2 regions of the Paenibacillus sp. D51F genome follow, and region 2 is predicted to be linked to the other one. Evidence: riboswitches for the same ligand, from Rfam matches in the RefSeq annotation. Region 2 holds a riboswitch; the other holds the start of a gene.
The links. A riboswitch is a leader RNA that binds a small molecule or an ion and turns the genes downstream of it on or off. The one in region 2 is predicted to bind glycine.
Positions count from the first base shown of each region.

Region 1: it holds a riboswitch for glycine, as region 2 does, so the genes downstream of both, gcvT (glycine cleavage system aminomethyltransferase GcvT) here and sdaAB (L-serine ammonia-lyase, iron-sulfur-dependent subunit beta) in region 2, are expected to answer to the same signal.

Region 1 covers NZ_JBKFAO010000024.1:9,617-18,592, forward strand. The annotation lists gene gcvPA (aminomethyl-transferring glycine dehydrogenase subunit GcvPA) at 1-241, opposite strand, end outside; gene gcvT (glycine cleavage system aminomethyltransferase GcvT) at 252-1,376, opposite strand; glycine riboswitch at 1,588-1,694, opposite strand; glycine riboswitch at 1,698-1,797, opposite strand; gene gcvH (glycine cleavage system protein GcvH) at 1,965-2,354, shown strand; gene ACLBWT_RS23125 (DHA2 family efflux MFS transporter permease subunit) at 2,682-4,151, shown strand; gene ACLBWT_RS23130 (TetR/AcrR family transcriptional regulator) at 4,326-4,862, shown strand; gene ACLBWT_RS23135 (DUF4188 domain-containing protein) at 5,007-5,516, shown strand; gene ACLBWT_RS23140 (ABC transporter ATP-binding protein) at 6,250-7,995, shown strand; gene ACLBWT_RS23145 (ABC transporter ATP-binding protein) at 8,017-8,976, shown strand, end outside.
Region 2 covers NZ_JBKFAO010000006.1:189,578-198,553, reverse strand. The annotation lists gene ACLBWT_RS13280 (copper amine oxidase N-terminal domain-containing protein) at 1-334, opposite strand, end outside; partial or broken gene ACLBWT_RS13275 (YrpD family protein) at 582-788, opposite strand; gene ACLBWT_RS13270 (carbohydrate ABC transporter permease) at 986-1,813, opposite strand; gene ACLBWT_RS13265 (carbohydrate ABC transporter permease) at 1,810-2,772, opposite strand; gene ACLBWT_RS13260 (ABC transporter substrate-binding protein) at 2,833-4,089, opposite strand; gene sdaAA (L-serine ammonia-lyase, iron-sulfur-dependent, subunit alpha) at 4,290-5,213, opposite strand; gene sdaAB (L-serine ammonia-lyase, iron-sulfur-dependent subunit beta) at 5,182-5,907, opposite strand; glycine riboswitch at 5,999-6,112, opposite strand; glycine riboswitch at 6,113-6,213, opposite strand; gene ACLBWT_RS13245 (RNA polymerase sigma factor) at 7,706-8,455, opposite strand; gene clpP (ATP-dependent Clp endopeptidase proteolytic subunit ClpP) at 8,637-8,976, shown strand, end outside.

The DNA.
Region 1 (8,976 bases), on a different contig from region 2:
AGAGACCGGCGCCAAGGAAGCTCGTCGTCGTTTCATGATCGGCGTTGCGGCCGGCCAGCTCCTTCAGATGGCGGAGGAGAGCCCATTCGTCGAGCGCGCCCGACATCGGCAGCGTGCCCTTGTAGCGGATCGATTGCGGAATATCGCGGAACAGGTCTTCCAGGGTGGCCGCGCCGATCGTCTGCAGCATTTCCTGCTGGTCCTGCTCGGTCATGGGGATGTAGCGATGCTGGGTCGTCATTAAGGGTTTGTCACTCCTTGGCTGATGCGGGCGATGCCGCGTTTCGTTTGTAGAAAGGGGTTTTGACGACAGCTGCCTTCAACCGCTTGCCGCGGATGTCGACCTCCACCTCGGTGCCGACCGCGGCATGCTCGGCCTGGAGCAGCGCGAGTCCGAGATTGCGCTTCAGCGTCGGCGACTGGGTGCCCGATGTCACCTCGCCGATCAGCTGCTCTCCGGCGTAGACCTGGTAATGGGAGCGCGGGATGCCTCGCTCCAGCAGCTCGATGCCGACAAGCTTGCGGGGCACCCCGGCTTCCTTCTGCGCAGCGAGCGCGTCGCGGCCGATGAAGTCGCCTGCATCCAGCTTCACGAAAAATCCGAGTCCGGCTTCCAGAGGGGATATATCCGCAGACAGCTCCTGGCCGTACAGCGGCAGCCTCGCCTCGAAGCGCAGCGTATCGCGCGCGCCGAGACCGGCGGCCTCGAGGCCGAGCGGAGCGCCGGCTTCCATCAGCGCGCGCCACAGCTTGGCGGCGTCGGCGGCCGGCGCGTACAGCTCGAAGCCGTCCTCTCCGGTGTAGCCGGTGCGGGAGAGCAGCAGCTCGACGCCGCATACGGCCGCCTTCGGCAGGAACTCGAACGGCTTCAGCCCGCTCCAGCCGGTATCTGTGCAGCGGTCCAGTATTTCTCCTGCAAGGGGACCCTGCAGAGCGATCAGCGCCGTATCGTCGGAGCGGTCCTCCACCGTCACGTCCCCGATCAGATGCTCCCGCAGCCAATCGAGATCCTTGCCGATGTTGGAAGCGTTGACGACGAGCATGTACTGGTCCTCGCTGATCCGGTAGACGAGCAGATCGTCGACGACGCCTCCGTCCGGATAGCACATGAGCGTGTATTGGGCGGAGCCGTCTTTCAGCTTGGACACGTCGTTCGTCGTCACGCGCTGCAGGAAATCGCCGGCGAACTGGCCGGTGACGAGGAACTCGCCCATATGGGACACATCGAACAGCCCGGCACGCTGGCGGACAGCCTCATGCTCTTTCAGAATGCCGGTGAACTGAACCGGCAGATCCCAGCCGCCGAAGTCGATGCAGCGGGCTTCGCCGTATTCCTTGTAGAGGGAATGGAGCGGGGTCGTGCGCAGATTGGCCATGGTAGTCCTCCCTTTGTATGCTCGTACTCGAAAGTAAAGCCTGTTCGCTGATTGTTCATCTTCCCCTTGCAAGCATTCAACGCCCGACTGATGGAGAAGCCCTCCTTGGCGCACTAATGAGAGGGAGAAAAGCAAAAAGGACAGCGCAGGAAAAACAACGCTTGCGCCGGCTGCAAAAAAATTCGCAGCCATGCTTAACGTGTCATCCATGCTCTGTCCTTGGTACCTGAGAGTTACCCTGCGCATTCGTCTCCGCAGGTTTCCCCTTGGGTGACGTCGGCGAAGCGGCGGGGCCGCAAGCTTCCGTTCTCTCCAGAGGCGCGTCCCGCAAAGGTCCTTCTGCCTGAGAGATTCCCCTGCCGGGCAGGGTTACTCCTTCGGCGCCGCTTCATGTACCGGCGATCTCTCCCGTTGCGTTCATCCGCATATTCAGTTACAACCAGTTTTACAGATGGGACGACCCTGTGTCAACAGAATTTCAGCTTAAAAGACATGCCGAGTGAGTTATGTTGACACAGCGCCCGTCATCGTTTACGCTTTGCGCATAGATTGCCAAACCAGGCCATGATGGGAAAGGATGAGCGTCCAGTGAGTGAGATTCGCGCAGGATTGGGCTATACGGAGGAGCATGAGTGGGCGGAAGCGGCAGGAGAGACGATTGTTCGGATCGGCATTACGGACCATGCCCAGCATCAGCTCGGTGACATCGTGTTCGTCGAGCTGCCGCAGGCTGGAGACAGCGTTGAAGCGGGACAGCCCCTCGGGACCATCGAGTCCGTCAAAACGGTGTCCGACCTGTACTCCCCCGTCAGCGGAACGGTCGTCCGCGTCAACGAAGAGCTGGGCGACTCGCCGGAGCTCGTCAACACCGATCCTTTTGCCGGCGGCTGGATGATCGAGATCGACACGGGCGCCGACGCCAAGGCGGCGGTAGCGGCGCTGCTGGACGCGGAAGCTTACGCCAAGCTGGCGGACTAGGCTCCCATGCAGCGGAGGAGGGCGCGTTGCCGCGCTCTCCTTTTGCCGCTTGCGGATGTCCATTTTCCCATGCGCGGCTCGGTAATGATTGACTACAGGCATCCGGTCCGTTGACCGGATGCCTTTTTTGTGGTTTCAAGACTAGACCGATCGTTCTCATTCGGAGCCGTCATTCTCGCGATGACGAACAAGGACATCCGGCCGTTCCGACTCGTGGAGGAATTCAAGCCTGTGCTTGTGAATGGAACCGATGGAGGGGTCGGAAACTAAAAGAGATAAATGACGGGGAGAACCTGTCCCAGGAGGGAAATCAGAATGGAAAAAACAATGGGAGCAGCCGCTGCTCCTCAAGAAGGAAATTCCTTCAAGGTTGTTCCGATCATGACCGCTCTGCTGCTTGCCGGATTCATCGGCATGTTCAGCGAAACGGCACTCAATATCGCGCTGAATGAGCTGATGAGCACGTTCAAGGTCGAGCCTGCCACGATTCAGTGGCTTACGACCGGGTTTCTGCTTGTGCTCGCGATTCTCGTACCGATCTCGGGTCTGCTGCTCCAATGGTTCACGACGCGCCAGCTGTTCACCGCATCGCTCGTATTCTCGATTGCCGGCACGCTGATCGCGGCGAGCGCGCCGAGCTTCGCTTTCCTGTTCATTGCAAGGCTTGTCCAGGCGGTCGGCACCGGCCTGCTCATTCCGCTGATGTTCAATACGGTACTGGTTATATTCCCGCCGCACAAGCGGGGAGCGGCAATGGGCATGATGGGGCTTGTCATCATGTTCGCGCCAGCGGTCGGGCCTGCCATAGCCGGCCTGTTCCTCGAGTATGCCAGCTGGAGAACGATTTTCTGGACGGCGCTGCCGCTTCTGGTCGTCGCGCTTCTGTTCGGCCTGATGTTCATGAAAAACGTCTCCGAGCTTGCCCGTCCGCGCATTGACATCTTCTCGATCCTGCTCTCCAGCCTCGGCTTCGGAGGCATAGTCTACGGCTTCAGCAGCGCAGGAGAAGGCGACCATGGCTGGAGCAGCCCGAAAGTCATTATCGGCATCGCCGTCGGCATCGTCGCCTTGATCCTGTTCACCGTCCGCCAGCTGCGGATGAAGCAGCCGATGATGAATCTGCGGGCATTCCGCTTCCCGATGTTCACGCTCGGCACGCTGATGATCTTCATCGGGATGATGATCATTCTTTCCACCGTCATTCTGCTGCCTTTGTATTTGCAGGCCGGCATCGGCCTGCTGCCGCTCGCGGCGGGACTGCTGCTGCTTCCCGGCGGACTGATCAACGGCATCATGTCTCCGGTCATGGGCAGGCTGTTCGATAAATACGGTCCGCGCTGGCTCGTATTGCCGGGCTTGGTGCTTGTGTTCGTCGTGCTTTGGCTGCTGACGGGCATCAATACGGGCACGTCCAAGGGCGAGATCATCCTCCTGCACAGCCTTCTGATGATCGGCATATCCATGATCATGATGCCGGCCCAGACCAACGGGCTGAACCAGCTGCCGCGGGAGCTCTATCCGGACGGAACAGCGATCATGAACACCTTGCAGCAGGTTGCGGGTGCGATCGGCACGGCGCTCGCCATCAGCATCATGACGGCGGGCAGCAAGGCTTATTATGCGGACGGCAAGCATTCGCCCGCCGATCTGTCGACCGTTCCTGCGGCCATGACCCAGGGAGTTCAAAATGCTTTTCTGTTCGTCATGATCTTTGCCGTGTTAGGTTTCGTTTGTTCCTTGTTCATCAAGCGGGTGAAAGTCGAGAAGCAGGAGCAAGTCCATCACGCCGGACATTGAGCCCACCGACACGCCCGGCATGCCATGCACCTCGCGCGTAGACGCGCGAGTGTTATCCTGCGTTCCTTGGAGCGGAGGATTTTTTTTGGCTGGATGGATTGACAGATTTGCAGGAAGAGGATATCTTATTTATTGATCAATAAATTGTACAGAACAGGGAAGGTAAAGTAACTCATGACACCGAGAGAGGAACAGGCGGCAGGACGCAAGGAGCAGATTTTGAGCGCTGCCGCCGCGCTGTTTGCCGAGAAAGGGTATTACAAAACAACGACGGCGGATGTGGCTTCCGCGGTCGGCGTTACCCAGCCGTACGTCTTTCATTTTTTCCGGACGAAGGAAGCTCTCTACATGTCCGTCCTGCAGAGGGCGGCACAGCAGATCCGCGGAGCGTTCGAGGCGGTTCAGGCGCCTCCCGGCGAGCTCGAGCAGGCGATGGGCCATGCGTTCCAGGAGCTGCTGGAGGGAGGCTTCCGCAGCGAAGTGCTGCTCTGCATGACGGCCCACTCCATACCGGAGCCGGGCATCCGCCAATATGTACGGGAAGAGTTTGCCGTCATTCATGCGAGCTTGAAGGTCCGTTTTGAACGGGCAGGCCTGGAGTTCCCGGGCTTCCGCGCGACCCAGTTCATCGGTCTCGGGCTAGCCATCGCCCTGTCCGAGCTGACAGGACTGAAACAGCTGCTGCCTTGGGAGGAGAGCTTGGATTGCTGAAGCTTGGCCGCTGCCTTCGAAGCTGATTGAGCATGGAAGAAGAGTTCAACGAGTTGTTTCCGGGAATGAGGAGCGCCGCTTAACCAGCGGTTCTTTTTATCCCTGATAATTTATTGACTGATAAATAAAAGGAGAGTGAAAGGAATGGCTAAAGCGATATCAGGAAGGTTTACTGCGGAAATGGATGGCCCGTTCGTTGTGTTCGTCATCGGGATGAGGATCAACAAGCTGCTGGCCGTGCGCAAGTGGCTGCCGGTAGTCCGCTCGATGGGGCCGATGTTGCGGGAGCTGTACGCCAATGCGGATACGGGCTTCATCAGCCATGAGATGTACTTGGGCGCGCGCGGCCCTGTGCTGCTGCAGTACTGGAGATCCTACGAACAGCTGGAGCGATATGCGCGGGGCGGCATTCATCTGGAGGCATGGAAGAAGTTCAACCGTTCCGTTGGAACGGACGGGTCGGTCGGCATCTTCCATGAAACGTATGTGATCCAGCCCGGAAACCATGAGGCGGTCTACGGAAACATGCCGGTCATGGGACTCGCCAAAGCGGGCAGGCATGTCCCCGCAACCGGCCGCAAGGAGACGTCGCGCCGCAGAATGGGCGGGGATTCTGCTCCAGCCGTGCCGTCCCCGCCCAACCCTCATGCCTGAAGGGGGAAGGGGGAAATTTCTGCGGCCGGTGCTGGAATGGGCCCAGCGCTTGCCCGGCCGACCGCTATTTTCAAAGATATAGTCATCCCGCAAGAGGAAGGATGATGATTGAGGAAGAAGGCCGACCCCAGCGGAGGAAGGCTCGACGGACGCAGGCAAACGCATCCAACAATGAGCGCAGTCCTTCCGGCGATCTGTACGCCGGCGATGTGAGCGCAGGTTGAAATCGCCTATAGTCAAACTAACCGGCTCCAGTCCATTGACTTTTTTGGCGGGGCGATGATACATTGGCAAAGTGCTCTTCGGTTCGGGTATGGACCGGAGCAAAAGGATGGGGCTGAACGCCCTTCGAGGAGGATTACGGATGCGAAGCATGGCACTAGCAATGATCAAACCTGACGATGCTCGCACCAAGCGTAATCCGATGCCTCGCTGATGATCCGTTAATCATCAGGCGCACGGTTACGTTCCTGTAATCGTGCGCCTCTATACGTTCCGCGACCGGAATGGCCGCCGCGGCAAGGATTCCCTATCTCCTTGCCTGCGGGCATCCGTCGGCGAAATGCAGGGCGCACCGCTTACAGGCGGCGCGCCTTTTTTAATGGGCATCGGGCACTTTGCATCACGCTGGAGAGAGAAAATGACAGAGCCTGTTCAGGCAGCGCGGGAAAGAGCGCATAGCGGCTCGAACCTCAAGCAGCCGTAACGGCTCAAAGGATTGGGGAGGTGTCCAATGTTTAGTGTAATAGGCAAGCTGGGCTGGTATTTCAAGATGGAGTGGCGGCGCTACTCTCTGGCTGTCGGCTTGTTGATCTTCGTCGGCTTTCTGGAGGTGATTCCTCCGCGTCTGCTCGGTTACACCATTGATGGAATCAGCCAGGGAAGGCTTGCGGATTCTACTTTTTACTGGATCGTGGCAGGCTGGCTGGCCATCACGGTATCCAGCTATCTCATCACGTACGGCTGGATGTCCCGCCTGTTCGGCGGAGCCAACGTGCTGGAGCGGCTGCTTCGGGGCAAGCTGATGGGCCAGTTCATGAGAATGACCCCGACTTTCTACGAGCGCAACCGGACGGGAGACCTCATGGCCCGCTCGACGAACGATCTGTGGGCGATTTCGATGACGGCCGGCTTCGGCATACTGACGCTGGTGGATTCCACGGTGTGGATGCTGACGCTGCTCGGCATGATGATATTCCTGATCAGCTGGAAGCTGACGCTGGCAGCTCTGCTGCCGCTGCCGATCATCGCGCTGCTGATGGCTGTCTTCGGCCGCATGATCCATGACCGCTTCATCAAGGCGCAGGACGCCTTCGGGGAGCTCAATGACGAAGTGCTTGAATCCGTATCCGGCGTACGCGTCGTCCGCGCCTATGTGCAGGAGGAAGCGGACCGGGACCGGTTCCATGCCAAGACGAACGAAGTGCTCCGCCGCAACATCGCGGTCGCTCGCGTCGACGCGCTGTTCGAGCCGGTGAACAAGATCCTGGTCGGACTGAGCTACATTATCGGCCTGGTTTATGGCGGAGTACTCGTATTCCAGGGTGAAATCACGCTTGGCGATCTCATTTCCTTCAACATCTTCCTCGGCATGCTGATCTGGCCGATGTTCGCCATCGGCGAGCTGATCAACGTCATGCAGCGCGGCAGCGCCTCGCTCGACCGCGTGGAGGAAACGCTGCACACGCCTGCGGACGTCGAGGACAAAGGCGAGCTCGTACAAGTGGAGCAGCCGGGCGAAATCATGTTTTCCGACGTCACATTCCGCTATCCTTCCTCCAAGGAGGATAACCTCTCGAATGTCAGCTTCCGGCTGCCTCGCGGCGGGACGCTGGGCATCGTCGGGCGCACGGGAAGCGGCAAAACGACGATACTGAAGCAGCTCATCCGGGAATATCCGGCAGGCAGAGGAGACGTTGCCGTGAGCGGAGTTTCCATCGATCGAATACCGCTCGACCGCCTTCTGGGCTGGTTCGGCTATGTGCCGCAGCAGCCGATCCTGTTCTCCCGAACGATCCGCGAGAATATCCTATTCGGTGCCCATGGGGCAACGGAGGAGGATTTGGAGCGCGCGCTCGTCCGCGCTTCCTTTGCCAAGGATGTGCTGTTCCTTCCCGATGGCCTGGAAACGCTCGTCGGCGAGAAGGGCGTCGCTCTCTCCGGAGGGCAGAAGCAGCGCGTCAGCATTGCGCGGGCGCTCATCGCCGATCCGGAGATTCTGCTGCTTGACGACGCCTTGTCGGCCGTCGATGCGAAGACGGAGGCCGAGATCATCGAGGGCATCCGCACGGAGCGGGCAGGCAAAACGACAATCATTACGACGCACAGGCTGTCGGCTGTCCAGCACGCCGATCTGATTCTCGTCATGGAGGACGGCAGGATCGTGGAGGAAGGCACCCATGAGCAGCTTCTGCAGCAAGGCGGCTGGTACCGGGAGCAATACGACCGGCAGCAGCTCGAAGCATTCGTTCAATCTTAATCGCAAAGAAGGTGAAAACAAGTGAATCAACCGAAAACAGGCAAGCGGCTGCTGCAGTACGCTCTCCTATTTAAAAAACAGATCGTGTTAGCCCTTATTCTGCTCACCTTCGCGGTCTGCGCCGAAATGGTCGGTCCGCTGCTCGCGAAGCGGATGATCGACAACAATATCCTCGGCATCGAGAAGCCATGGATTTCCGTGGAATCGGCGGCAGACGGGAGCGTCCCCTACAACGGGAACCTGTACGTCCGCTCCGACCGTGCGGACAGCCTGGAGAGCAGCGGCCCGCAGCTGAATATCGTGCAGGAAGGCAGCAACTTCTATGCGATCGAAGGAACGTTGCCGGAAGGCAAGCGGAAGGTGGAAAACGGCGAGCTCCTGCTGACTTCGGCAGACGGCAGCAAGCAGGCTTATCCCGCCGCCAGCATGTCCCGCGATGAGGTCTATGCGTTCTACAAGCCGGAGCTGAATCCGCTCCTCGTGCTTGCTGCCGCATACTTCGGCCTGCTGGTCATCGCAGCCATCTTCACCTACGGCCAAAAGCTGCTGCTGCAGACGACTGCGAACCGCATCGTGCAGCGCATGCGCGAGGATGTATTCGCCCATACGCAGCGTCTTCCGGTCCAGTATTTCGACAATCTGCCCGCGGGCAAGGTCGTATCGCGGATTACGAACGATACGGAATCGATCCGGGAGCTGTTCGTCGCCGTGCTGGCCAACTTCTTCTCGGGCATCGTATATATGGCGGCGATTCTGGGCGCCCTGTTCATTCTCAGCCCTACGGTAGCCTGGTTCGCCATACCCGTATTTCCGATCCTCTTCGTCTGGATCGTCTTCTATCGCCGCCTGGCCGGCCGCTACAACAGCGTCATCCGCGCGAAGCTCAGCGATATCAACGCCATGATCAACGAATCGATCCAGGGGATGAGCATCATCCGAGTCTTCCGCCGCGAGCGCAGCACGGCGAAGGAGTTCAAGGAA
Region 2 (8,976 bases):
CGTTGATCGTCCCGGTCATTTTACCGGCGGTCAAGGTAACGGTTGTCGTATCGTTCTTGGCTGTCACCGTTTTGGTGTTATTGTCGAACTCGGCATTCAGGTCAAGGGCTTCAAATAAGGAACGGAACGGAACCATAGTCGATCCGCTTGGCGGGATTACGGCCTTCAACTCGGAAACCTTGCCGTTGATGACAATCGTTGGACGATTGATTCCATCGTTGTTTGACGGAGCTTTAGCAGCTCCTGCCAATCCGGCCCCAAAAACAGACAGTCCGACGATCAATGCCAGAAAGAGTACTTGTATTCGACGAGACAATTTTCTCATCCCTTTCATGATAAGGATCATATTCTCAAATAATTAGACGCGATCGCTTCGAAAAGTTGCTTTGTCAATCACAAGCAATTCTCACCGTATTGTTCGCATCCCGAGAAATCGTCGCATGATCCACCAGAGGTGCGGAGAAGTTGGCAGACGGGACGGAAGTCGTGCCGACTTTGATGCTGGAAAACACTCCAACGTTATTGCCGGAAGTGGCGCTTGTAACGAGGCTTGTCACGAGCTTGTAGTTGTTGACGGCGCTCTAATTAACCGCTTGGTCCGTCTGCATGATTGTCGTAAGCATTGTCGATGTTGAATTATTGCAATTAAGATCGGCGCAAAGCGCAGTGCCCGTAAGTTTCATGCGGACGTATCCGCTGGCATTGTAATAGGTGTAGTAGTTGATGCTGGCGCCTGGCTCATATCCATTCCGATACTGAACCTGGCTGTATGACGAATCAAAATTAACGTTGTAAGCCGTTCTATCCGATTTTCAGGAGTAAACAGCTAGTCCGTTCTGAATCTATAGTCCCGGATTCCATATGTTCAGGCCAAACGCAAAGAAGCAAGCTGACGCTTGGAGGCTCACCGGCGCCAGCTTGCTTCGTTTGACCTTTTGCGCCAATCGGCTCGACTTATACATCCATGCCCTTCGTCAGGAAAGCGTCAGCTCTTGATCGCGCCTGCTGCGATATCCGAGATGAACTGCTTGCTGATGAACAGGAACAGGATGATAAGGGGAATGACGGCAAGCAATGTTCCGGCGATGACCATCGAATAATCCGTCACGTAGATCCCGTTCAGCGACGCCAACGCCACCTGCAGCGTATATTTGCGCTCGTCGGTCAGGATGATCAGCGGCCACAGGTAGTCGTTCCACGCTCCGATGAAGGTAAAGGCGCCGAGGAAGGAAAGCGCGGGTCGCAAAATCGGCAGGGCTACGTTCCAATAGAGACGTAGAAAGCCGCAGCCGTCGATGCGGCCGGCATCCAGCAGCTCGGACGGCACCGATTCCTGGGCGTACTGCCGGATCCAGAAGATCCCGAACGCATTGGCCATTCCCGGGATGATCAGCGCCTTGAACGTGCCGACCCAGCCGAATTTGGCCATGATGACGAAGGAAGGCACGAGCGACAGCTGGGACGGCGCCATCATGGTCGCCAGCAGCAGGACGAACAGCATCTTTTTGCCCGGGAAATCGAACTTGGCGAACGTGAATCCCGCCAGCGAATCGAAGAACAGCACGAGCAAGGTGCAGGCGGAGGCGACGAACAACGTATTCCAGAATGCTCCTAAGAAATCGACGTTGTCGAACACCCGGCCGATATTGTCGAGCAGTTGGGTGCCGAACCACAGCTTCGGCGGGAAGCTGTAAATATCCGATGTCGTGCGCGTCGCCATGACGAGCAGCCAATAGAACGGGAAGATCGAAATCAGCAGCCCGATGGCGAGGCCGATATGGAGCAGGATCGATTTGGTTCTCGTCGCCATCACTTCACCCCCTGCCCGCGGGTAGGCCCGCCTTGGACGAACAGCCAGTTCACGATCGAGAATAGCGCGATCAGGACGAACATCCCCCAGCCGACGGCCGCGCCGAAGCCGAAGTAGTTATGGATGAACGCTTCGCGGTAGAGATACAGCACGATCGTGAGGCCGCCGCCGCTGACCCCTCCGTCATTGCCCGCGAGCACCTGCGGCTCGGTGAAGATCTGCATGCCTCCGATGGTCGAGGTGATCAGCGTGAAGAGGATGATCGGCCTCAGGTTCGGGATCGTAATCCGGAAAAAGGATTGGATCGTCGAGGCCCCGTCGATTTTGGCGGCTTCATAGAGAACGCTCGGGATGCTTTGCAAGCCCGCCAGATAGATGATCGCGTTGTAGCCCGCCCAGCGCCAGATGACCATGACGGACACCGCGAGCTGGATGCCCCAGGTTTTGTTCAGCCACTCGATCGAATTCAGGCCCAGCAAGTTCAGCACATAGTTGAGCAGCCCGTAGTTGTTGGAAAAAATCGTGCCGAACACGATCGCCACCGCCACCAGCGAGGTGACGTTCGGCAGGAAATAGCCGATCCGGTAGAAGGTCCGGAACCGGACGAACGAGGAATTGAGCAGGAACGCGACGGCCAGCGCGATGAACAACATCGGAATCGTCGAGTAGATCCAGATGAGCAGCGTGTTGCCGACCGCCTTCCAGAATTCGGGATCCGTCAGCATGAAGCGGTAATTGTTCACTCCGTTGTAGCTCATCCTTCCGATTCCATCCCACTTCTGGAAGGACAGGTACATGGAGAATGCGATCGGGAACAAGCCGAAAATGGCGAACAAGATGTAAAAAGGCGATATGGCCAGGTATTCCTTCCGATGCCTCCAAAGTCTCGAAGCCAAGCTGCCTTTGATGCGCGGGGGTACGGGAGCGCGGGCAGGCTCCGCGTTCAGCATGGGATTGCCCATTGGGGTGACCTCCTGTCAGCCATTGATCTTAGGAATGCACAGCGGGCAGCGACTTTCGCGTCAGCGCAGCAGCTCTTTTTTGATCCGGCTTATCGCGTCTTTCCAGGCTTTGTCGGGGTTTTTGCCCTGCAGGGCGACGGAGGTCAGCTCGCGGCCGACGATTCCGTTCACATTCGAATACTTGCCACCGAAGTAGGCCGGCTTCACGTTCCGCGCGGATTCCGAGAAGATCTCGCCGGTCGCCTGATTGCCGAAGAAGGGCTCCTTCTCCTTCATGACGGGATCGTCCAGCGCTTTGGCGGCGGAAGGGAACAGATTGAGATTTTTATAGGACTGAATCTGATTGTCGGGATTTTGAAGATAGCGGATGACTTCGAAGGCCTCTTGCGGGTATTTGCTCGTCTTCATGATGGCGAGGAAGGAGCCGCCGTTGTTGCCGTCTCCGCCCGGAGCCCGGGCGACTCTCCATTTGCCGCTCGTATCCGGCGCGGCCTCCTCCAGAACCTCTTTCATCCAGACGGCCCCGACGAAGGACGCGATGCTGCTGTTGTTCATGGCCGCGCTCCATTCGCTCGTGAAGGCGTTTGCATTTCCAGCCAGCTTCAATTGGGCGGCCTTGACGGCCAGGTTCCAGGCGTTCTTCATCGAGGAGTCAGGCGTATCGCCGATGAATTCGTCTTCCTTGGAGAAATAGATGCGGTCGGATTGGGCATTGACCTGGGTGTAGACATTGTTGACGTTGTCGAGCATCTTGACCTTGCCGGCAAAATGATCCTGAAGCTTCTTGCCTGCGTCGAGATAGCTCTCCCACGTTCCAAGCTGCTTGTGCACGTCCTCCGGATCCGACGGTAGGCCGGCTTCCTGGAACAGATCGGCCCGATAGAACAGAGCGGTCGGCCCCGTATCGATCGGCAGGGCGATCATCGTCCCTTCCGGCGTGACGCCGAAATTCCATTTCCAGTCGAGGAAATCCGGCTCGATCTCCTTGGCTCCGAGGTCGTACAGATCGTAGAAGCGGTCGGAGCTGACGAACAGCTCGGACACCCAATCGTTGAAAGCGACGATATCGGGTCCTGCGGAGCCGGCGGCGAGCGTCGTTTTCAGCTTGGACTTGAAGTCGCCTCCGATTTTCTGCGCGTTGATGCGGATGCCAGGGAACTTCTGCTCGACGGACTTGATGAGGCCGTCGTCGAGGCTTCGGTTCCAGTACCAGAGTGTAAGCGTTTTCGTTTTATCGGTTGATGAGGTGCTGCCGCAGCCCGCGGCGATCATGGCAAGAATCAGCATGCATAAGCCAACCATTCTGGTTTTGACCACTTCCGCATTCCTCCTGACATGTTGAAGCGCATGATGGTACCATTCTATTCGGTTGTCCCGCTGGTATTCCAGCTGAAAAAGGATTTAATACCTATAAACCGTTCAGAGGGATTTGAAACAGGCAGCGGAAAAAGATTGGGAAAGATCAGAAAACAACGCTTGTAATCAAAAAAGGCCCCGGCAAGGGGCCTTCCGTTTTGCTAACCTTCCGTATTCCCGCCCTCATCCTCCGCTTTGCGCAGAGGGCGGCCTTTCTTGCGCAGCTCGCTCATGAGCTTCTTGCCGGTCGGTGTCTGCGCCAGCCCGCCGCCCGCAGTCTCTCGGTGCTTCTCCGGCATCGCAGCGCCGACCTCCAGCATCACCTGCACGACCTCGTCGGAAGGAATGACGCTCCGCACGCCGGCAAGCGCCATATCGGCAGCCGCAAGCGCCGTGACGGCGCCGAAGCCGTTGCGCACGATGCACGGAATCTCCACCAGCCCGCCGACGGGATCGCAGATCAGGCCCAGCGAGTTCTTCAGCGCGAGCCCGACCGCGTGTACAGCCTGCTCCGGCGTGCCGCCGCGCAGCTCCGCAAGCGCTCCGGCGGCCATGCCGATCGCGGAGCCGACCTCCGCCTGGCAGCCGCCCTCCGCTCCGGATACGAAGGAGTTGTTCGCGATGACATAACCGATCGCCCCGGCCGCGAACAGGCCGTAGGTCATCTCGTCTTCGCTCCAGCCGAAGCGCTCCTGCGTGCTGACAAATACGCCGGGGATAATGCCGCAGGAGCCTGCCGTCGGCGTCGCCACGATGCGGCCCATGGAAGCATTCACCTCCGACACGGCCAGCGCATACGCCATGGCGCGCCCCGCATCGCCGCCGAGGCTAGGCTCCCCGGCCGCGTTGTAGGCCGCGACCCGCTGGGCGTCGAGCCCGGTCAGGCCGCTGCGGGATGTCGTGTCCCGCGTCAGGCCGTTATGGACGGCTTCCTTCATGATGCCGTAATAGTCCTTCATCGCCGTGAATTCCACCTCGGGCTCGCGGCCCGATTCGCGCGACTGCTGCTCCAGCATGAGACGGCCGATGCTCAGGCCGCTTTCGCTGCAGCGCTCACTCAGTTCCTTCAGCGTCCGGAAGTTCATCGTCGTTCCCCCTGTCATCGTTCAAATCCATATAATCCGTCTGAAGCACATGCGGCATTCGGCCGATCCGCTCCATCAGACCCGCTTGCACCGGAGCGTCCAGCTCCACCACGGCCAGCGCCTCCCCCTGGCGCTCCATGCGGCTGAGCGACAGCCCGCCGATGTTGAGCCCTTCCTCCTGCAGCGCCGCGGAGAGCGCCGCGATGACGCCCGGCTGGTCCCGGTGCCGGATGAGCAGCGTCGGGTACGAGCAGCTGAATTTCACCGCGAAGCCGTTCACCTCCACGACCTCCACATTGCCTCCACCGATCGAAGTGCCGAGCAGAGACAGCTCGCGGCTTCCGTCCGCAGCGGTCAGATCGAGCCGGACCGTGTTGGGATGGGGGAACAGCCCTTTCCCCTCCTGGAACACCAGGTCCATTCCCGCTTCCTCGGCCAGCTCCACCGAATCGGGCAGGCGCGGGTCATCCGTATGAAAGCCCATGAGTCCGCCTGTGACGGCTGTATCCGTGCCATGTCCTTGATAGGTGGCCGCGAAGGAGCCGTAGAAGGAAATTTTCGCTTTCTGCGGCATTTCGCCCAGCAGCCTGCGCCCCGCAAGCCCGATTCGCGCCGCCCCCGCCGTATGGGAGCTGGAAGGTCCGACCATGGCCGGACCGATAATGGAAAACACGTCTTTGAACCGCACAGCCATTCTCCTTCGTCTTGAGTTGTTGTAGAGGCCGAAAAAAGGGACAGAGCAGAAGAATGCGCCGAAAGAAGGGCGTGCCGCCCGTTCCAAGCGATTCTTCCGCTCTGTCCTTTGTACCTGAGAGTTGCCTCGCTTCCCGCTTCGCGAGTTTCCCCTTGGGTGATTCCACGCGCGCCTGTGCGCGGCCACGGAATTCTCTCCAGAGATGCGTCCGGCAAAGGTCCTTTTGCCTGAGAGATTCACCCTGTCCCCAGGGCTTACTCCTTCGGCGCCGCCCTATGTTCAGGTAGTCTCTCCCGCTGCCTTCATCCGCTCTATTCAATTAAGGATTTCGTCAGATTGCAAACGTTATCTACACTCATTATATGCAGGAGCGCGGCCATCTTCAACCCGCAGTCCGCGGGCAGGATGACTGGAGGCGGCGAATACGCGAAAAGGCGGTCATAGCGCTGCACGGGACGGGCTATGAGTGCATGGCGTACGAGGCCGGCTCTGCGGGCCGGCTGTGTGATTCATGCTGCTTGGAATCTGGCCGAGGGGAGATTGGGGCGATGCTGGCTGCATGGTGGGGTTCGCGGGAAGATTGGGCGATGCTGGCTGCATGGTGCCGGGGTTCGGGGCAGATTGTACGATGCTGGCTGCATGGTACAGGGGCTCGGGGCAGATTGTACGATGCTGGCTGCATGGTACAGGGGCTCGGGGCAGATGATGCTGGCTGCATGGTGCCGGGGTTCGGGACAGATTGTAAGATGCTGGACATGGTGCCGGGGGTCGGGGCAGATTGCACGAAGCTGGCTGGATGGTGCCGGGGTTCGGGACAGATTGTAAGATGCTGGCTGCATGGTGCCGGGGTTCGGGACAGATTGTAAGATGCTGGCTGCATGGTGCCGGAGGTCGGGGGGCAGATTGGGCGATGCTGGCTGCATGGTGCCGGGGGTCGGGGGTCGGGGGTCGGGGCAGATTGTACGATGCTGGGCATGGTGCCGGGGGTCGGGGCAGATTGTTTACGATGCTGGGCATGGTGCCGGGGGGCGGGGCAGATTGTTTACGATGCTGGGCATGGTGCCGGGGTGTGCCGACTGTCATTCAAAACCAAAACTTCTCTCGTATCGGACATACGATCCGCTATTTCAGCGTAAATCTCCGTTCAAAAAAATTTAACGGACATAAGATCCCTTATTTTTGAGATAACCACTCAAAACGGACTGTTTTACCCCAAATAGCGGATCGTATGTCCGATAACTCGGCGAAATCGATGAAAATCCCTAAATAACGGATCGTATGTCCGATACGTTGTCTAATGACACCCGAATTCCCACCTCAGCAACAATTTACCGCACAAAGCGAGCGTTCCTGCATGAGGCTCAAGCCTAAGCTAAAACCACTCTCAAGACCACGACCACCTCGACCTCGACCTCACATCGACCACGACCACGCTCAAGACCACGACCACCTCGACCTCGACCTCACATCGACCACGACCACGACCACGACCACGACATGACCAAGCTTAAATCTAAATCTAAATCTAAATCTAAATCTAAATCTAAATCTAAATCTAAATCTAAATCTAAATCTAAATCTAAATCTAAATCTAAATCTAAATAAAGCCTATATGCAGCCTGAACAGGCCGAAACCTCCTCAGGTTCCAGCCTCCTGCGTGCTTATGCCTTTTTTACCGGCCGCTTTTTCAGCCCGATCAAGGTTTTTGTCGCTATCCCAATCCGGCAAATGCAGCGGCTACAACTAGCTGAACTATGTCCCATAGCTCGTTGAACTCGGCGATTACCTAAGAACGACTCAGCCTGCCATGCCATACGACGCCCAGCCGCCGGCAGAGACGAACACTCCGCCGCCGGCGGAGGCGTAGAACCCGCTTCCGGCAAGCATCGCCTGCGGTCCCCGATGCGCTGCGGCGGCATGGGCGCTTGCGCCAATGATGCCGACCGCCACAGCCGGCTCCAGCACGTCCTGCTCGGCGAGCACCGCGATGGCGGCCGCATCGTCCGTCCGCACCGCGGCGGCCAGGCCGCGCAGCCGGGCCATGAGCGCTTCGTCGGCCGGCTCCCTCAGGCCGCCTGCTTGCAGATCGCGCTTGACGCAGTCAAGCGCGCACCGGGCTCGGTGGAAGGCGGCTTTCACCGCGCCTTCCGTCGTCAGAAGCAGCTCCGCCGTCTCCCGGATCGACCGGTTCATGACCTCGCGCAGCAGCCATACCGACAGCTGCAGCGGAGACAGGCGGAGCTCCAGCGGGCGCAGCAGCTCCTCCAGCTCCCAGCTCGCCGCCGGCTGGACGGCCCCCGCCTCCTCCAGCTCGGGCAAAGTTCGGCGGCGGAGAGCTTCCCTGCGCAAATGGTCCGTCCACAGGTTCCGGGCGATGCGCAGCAGCAGCGCCTGGCGGTTGGGATGCTCCCGCCAGATCGGGGCGGCCAGCGCCCTGCACCAGGCCGACTGCTCCAGATCCTCCGCTTCCCAGGCGCTGCGGGTAAGCGCCAGGCAATACCTTCTCAGCGCCGCGCGCTCTTCCTCCAGCTCCAGCCCCGTCTCCATCGGCGGCATCCCCTTTCAATACGCATAGATATTCTGACCGGTAAACGAATGATCCTGCCAAAAGGATACTCAAGACAGGGGAATTTCTTTTCCGCGTTCAAGCCGTATCCTTTCCTTCCCCGCATCCGTTTACCAGTGGCAAAACCATTCCGACCCATCCAGCGAAGGAGGATGACGACCTGTGACCCATATCCCTTATGTCGTGGAGCAGACCAACAAGGGGGAACGCTCCTATGATATTTATTCCCGGCTGCTGAAAGACCGTATCGTATTCGTCGGCACGGCGATCGAGGACAATATGGCCAACGCGATCATCGCGCAGCTGCTGTTCCTGGCCGCCGATGACCCCGACAAGGACATTCATATGTACATCAACAGCCCGGGCGGCTCCACGAGCGCCGGCCTCGCCATCTACGACACGATGCAGTTCGTGAAGCCGGACGTCCGGACGCTCTGCACCGGAACGGCCTTTTCCATGGCAGCCTGGCTCCTGCTCGCAGGTACAAAGGGCAAGCGGGGAG